DNA from 2 places in the Candidatus Manganitrophus noduliformans genome. Region 2 is predicted to be linked to the other one. Evidence: riboswitches for the same ligand, from Rfam matches in the RefSeq annotation. Region 2 holds a riboswitch; the other holds the start of a gene.

Region 1 (2,401 bases), on a different contig from region 2:
GGCCGAAGAGTGGCGGTCGGGTGCTCCATGCTGGCGAAGAAGCGGTAGCGATCGGCCCCTTTGCTGGCATCGGAGTTCACCAGCAGCCCGAAGTTGCTCGAAGGACTGCTCATCCACTCCCGCACCATCGCGGTGATGTCCCACACCTTGTTCCCCAGCGTCTTGTTGATCAACTCCGTGTCATAGGCCGCCGAGATGTCCGCCTGCGCCAACGGATAATTATTGCGGCAGCAGCTATTCGCCGTCCACGCGTTGGTCCCGTCATACGTCATACCGGTGGCCAGGGTCAGATCGGGATTCCGATTGATCAGCTTGTGCACGGCAACACTGTAGGTGGCATCTGCGGTCGCATCACTCTCCACCAGAGAGAGATTCAGCGTCGCGCTCTGAATCACCACCCCGGCCGGAAGACTGCTTAATGCAAATTTCATCAACACCGCATTGGCTGTCTGGTTTGCAGGAAAGGTGTAGGTGTTTAACGTCGTCGACGTATTGTACACCGACGTGTTGATATTGATGAACGTGTCGGCCGCCGGACTCAATCTCACCGTCGTCGGCGTGGATGTGGGCGGAGGAAGGGGCGCGGCGGTAGTGAAAGTATTGTCCAACGAGGTTGCGAGGTTTCCTGCGGCATCCCGGCTCAACACACGGTAGTGATAGAGCGTTTGAGGCTGCAGACCGGTCAAGGTTTGGCTATGAACCGTCACCAGGGTTGCCACCCGCGCGGTGGAAGAGCCATAAGCCGTGGTGGTCCCATACTGTATCTGTGTATCGGTCGGCTCGTTGGTTCCCCATGTAATCACCGCGCTGTTGCCGGTGACGCTCCCCGCGTTGATGCTGGAGATCACCGGGGCCAATGTATCGGGCGTCGTGAGCGTCTTCGTCACTTCGGCAGAGAAGCTGCTTTCATTTCCTGCGGTATCATAGGCCGTCACAGCAAAAAAATAGGTTTGGTTCGCAAGACCGGTCAGGGTATACGATGTCGTCTTGCCGACATTGATCGAAGGTCCATACGTCCGTGAGGCGGTCCCGAAATAGACGCGATATCCGGCCAGATCCGACTCGGCGTTCGCGCTCCAGGTCAGCGTGGCATCCCCGGCAAAAACGGTCATGCTAAAAAAGAGAAAAGAAAAAATGAAGACACCAAAGATCAGGCCAACCTTCTTAGCGTCACTCACGATGGACCTCCTTTTTTCCAAATAAAAAAGCCGCCAAATAGAAAATCCTTTGGCGGCTCGGCGGACATGGCCTTTCGGCTTTAGCCCCGTTGCTCTGCGTCCCCACCTTTCGATGGGTTTGCTCTGAGCAAAGGTCAGATTGAAACAGGACCGCTCATTCGATCATCCCCGCGATCACACGCAATCGCAAATAAAAAAGCCGCCAACGGGATTCCCTTGGCGGCTCGGCGGGCATGGAAGAGGAGCGTCTCTTCTTTAGCCCCGTTGCTCTGCGCCCTCTCCTTTCGGAGAGTTTGCTCTGAGCAAAGGATGAACGAATATTTCAATTGCCTTGTTATGATGTCGCAGTTTATATCATCCGACTTATTCACTGTCAATCGGACAGTGACCTTACGTGAGGAAGTGTGTATTCCAGATCACAAGAAATGTTATCTCGGAATTTCAGCGGGTTGACATTGTGCTCTCTCCGAATCATGCGCGTTCGCCGAAACGAAGCACAACTTCTCTTATTTCCTTCCACGCGCTTTTCCGTAGCGGCCATTCATTTTTCTTCGATCTTGAAGTAGGCGAGCGCGCCCGGGCGCGCTCTGATCGCCTGTTTCGTAGACGCATTTTGGGGGTGTAAAAGGGGTCCGAACTATGGTATGATCGGCCTAATAATCAATTGAGGCTTCTTAGGAACGCCAAGAAGGAGATCGATCCAAAAATGATCCAGATAACCGAGATTGCAAGGAAGAGAATCGCCGTCCTGAAGCAAGATCAAGAAACCAATCATGGGAAAAAGATCGAGGGACTCCGGCTGGTGGTCAAGTCGATGTCGCCGAGCCCCGAGTATGCCCTTGCCTTCGTCGAGCAGGGGAAGAAAGAGTTGAACGACACGGTGGTCGAAGTCGATGGAATTAAGTTATTCATGGAGTCGCGCCATGCGAACCTTCTCGAAGATGTGAAGATCGACTTCATCACCGGCCTCCAGCAGACCGGCTTTAAGGTCGATAATCCCAAGGTCATCGAATCGAAACCGGCGACGCCGGCGACACCCCCCAACTTGGAGAGCCCCCAGGCGAAAGCGGTCCAACAGGTCATCGATACCGAGATCAATCCGGGGGTGGCCGCGCACGGAGGGTATATCACCTTGGTCGATGTGAAGGAGGAGATCGCCTACATCCGGCTGGGAGGGGGCTGCCAGGGTTGCGGGATGTCCAATGTGACGCTCAAACAGGGGG
Region 2 (2,401 bases):
CCACCGCTTATTCCCCGTGGAAGCCCGGAGGGTTCCCTCCAGATTCATCAGTATCACCACGGAAGCCAAAAGATAGAAAAGGTAAAAGGTATAACCGGACCATCCAAGACGGAGAACGGGAGATCCCCCTTCTTCCGGAAAAGCGGACACCAAGAGAGACTCCCTAAAGAAGAGTGTCATCGAAAAAGGGAGGGTCAGCGACAGGAGGATAAACCACTTCCATTTCGCCACCAGCTCCTTGTAATTCGAACGACCGAAACTGAGGCTGAACAAAAACCAGCTTCCGGGAAGCATACTGGCCGCTGTCAGCCCCCAGGCCCCCCAATCGACCCTTTCCGAGGGAAGGGGGGTTCCCATCGCCATTCCGACGAAAAGCTCTTTAAGGGCCAGGGCGATCATCCCGAAAGAAAATACCCGGTGGACAAAGGACCGCTTGTCTTCAAGGAAGATGAACAGCGCCAATCCTGCGCAAAGAAGGGCATTCAAGAATGGGATAAAGGAAGGAAATGTCATATTGACCTGTTTTTATGGAAATCAGAGTATTTTAGTAGAAACTCTGGCGCGGCACAATCCCCTCGATCGGGGGGGGGGCCCTGGGTAATCGGCTTCACATCGGAGAGACAAAAAGAGGTTTTCAGCCGTAAAATGCCGTTTTCCCGATCGAACACGATCATACGCCCCTTGAGAACTCCTTCCATAATCATTGGATAGAATCTAGCCTCAAGAGACGGCCTTTGAAAACTCCTTCCATAATCGTTGGATAGAATCCATTCTTTTCTCCATTCGTGTTTCACAGGCATGTCGCTTGCGTATACCGATACGCAACATACGACAGCAACTCGTGAAAAAGGGCAAACTATCCGAGAGGGTAGGACGCAAAGCCAAGAGACCGATGAGTAGGGGATCCACTTCCCACGGTTCGTCTGGTTGCCATGACGATGCCGGCGCATCTTTAGGCACAAGCCCATTCCGAGGAATGGGCTTTTTTATTACACAGACCAAACACTTTTTATTGATGCATGGAGGAACAGCATGCAGACCTCATTGATCAAGCGAAGCGCTCTGATGATCATCGGTATGATCCTTCTCCTGAATTGGAAAACCCCCGCGATGGCTGCGGACGCCTTCCTCTCCTGGGACGCCAACACGGAAAACGATCTCGGGGGATATAAAGTTTACTATGGAACCTCCTCCGGCAGCTACGGCGCCCCCGTGGACGTCGGCAATCAAACGTCTTTCACTGTAAACGGTTTAAGCAGCAGTCAGACCTATTATTTTGCCGTCAGCGCATACAACACCTCGGGGGCGGAAAGCGGCTACTCCAATGAAGTCAGCAAGAGCTTCGGCGACACCACCGCGCCGACCCTCTCCGCCATTGCGGCCGGCAGCATCACCAGCGCCGGAGCAACCATCAGCTGGAGCACCAACGAAGCGGCCACCTCCCAGGTGGAGTACGGCGTCACGACCTCATACGGTTCCTCCTCCGCGCTCAATTCGACCCTCGTCACCGGCCATAGCCGCGTGTTAAGCGGCTTGAACCCTTCAACGACTTACCATTATCGGGTCATCAGCAGAGACGCCGCCGGGAACACCGGCACCTCCGGGGACCGCACCTTCACCACCTCCGCCGCGCCCGACACCACCGCGCCGGCGATTTCCGGAATCGGCGCCTCGAATATCACCACCACCGCGGCCACGATCAGCTGGACGACCAATGAGAGTTCCGACACCCAGATTCAATATGGGACAACCACTTCGTACGGAAGCTCCACGACGCTCAATACCACGCTCACTACAAATCATAGCCAACAGGTGACCGGGCTTCTCCCCGCCACGCTTTATCATTATCGCGTCCGCAGCCGGGACGGCGCCGGAAATCTGGCCACCTCGGGAGATCGAACGTTCACCACCGCCGCGCCCCCCGACACCACCGCGCCGACCCTTTCCAATATTGCCGCCAGCAACATCGCATCGACCTCCGCAGTAATCACCTGGAGCACCAATGAAACGGCGACCTCCCAAGTCGAATACGGAACGACGACATCGTACGGCTCTTCCTCCGCATTGGGCGCCACGCCGGTCACCAGTCACAGCCGGACCCTCTCCGGCCTGAGCCCCGCCACCACCTACAACTACCGGGTCATCAGCCAAGATGGGGCCGGAAACATCTCGGTCTCCGGAAATAGAACCTTCACCACCTCCGCCACCCCCGATACAACGGCGCCGGTTCTCTCCGGTATCGCCGCGGGGAACGTTGCTTCCACCTCGGTTGTCATTTCCTGGAGCACCAATGAAGCGGCCACCGCCCAAGTGGAATACGGGCCGACCACGGCGTACGGCTCTCTCAGCACATTGAATACGACCCTTCTGGCCGCCCACAGCGCTTCATTGACGAATCTTC

What was found. A riboswitch is a leader RNA that binds a small molecule or an ion and turns the genes downstream of it on or off. The one in region 2 is predicted to bind cyclic di-GMP.
Region 1: another riboswitch for cyclic di-GMP. It lies ahead of MNODULE_RS11635 (fibronectin type III domain-containing protein); the one in region 2 lies ahead of MNODULE_RS15530 (fibronectin type III domain-containing protein).

The regions. Positions count from the first base shown of each region.
Region 1 covers NZ_VTOW01000002.1:496,113-498,513, forward strand. Annotated here, with positions in the region: gene MNODULE_RS11635 (fibronectin type III domain-containing protein) at 1-1,178, opposite strand, end outside; cyclic di-GMP riboswitch class I at 1,227-1,311, opposite strand; cyclic di-GMP riboswitch class I at 1,394-1,486, opposite strand; gene MNODULE_RS11640 (NifU family protein) at 1,885-2,401, shown strand, end outside.
Region 2 covers NZ_VTOW01000003.1:206,469-208,869, reverse strand. Annotated here, with positions in the region: gene prsK (XrtA/PEP-CTERM system histidine kinase PrsK) at 1-513, opposite strand, end outside; cyclic di-GMP riboswitch class I at 841-935, shown strand; gene MNODULE_RS15530 (fibronectin type III domain-containing protein) at 1,033-2,401, shown strand, end outside.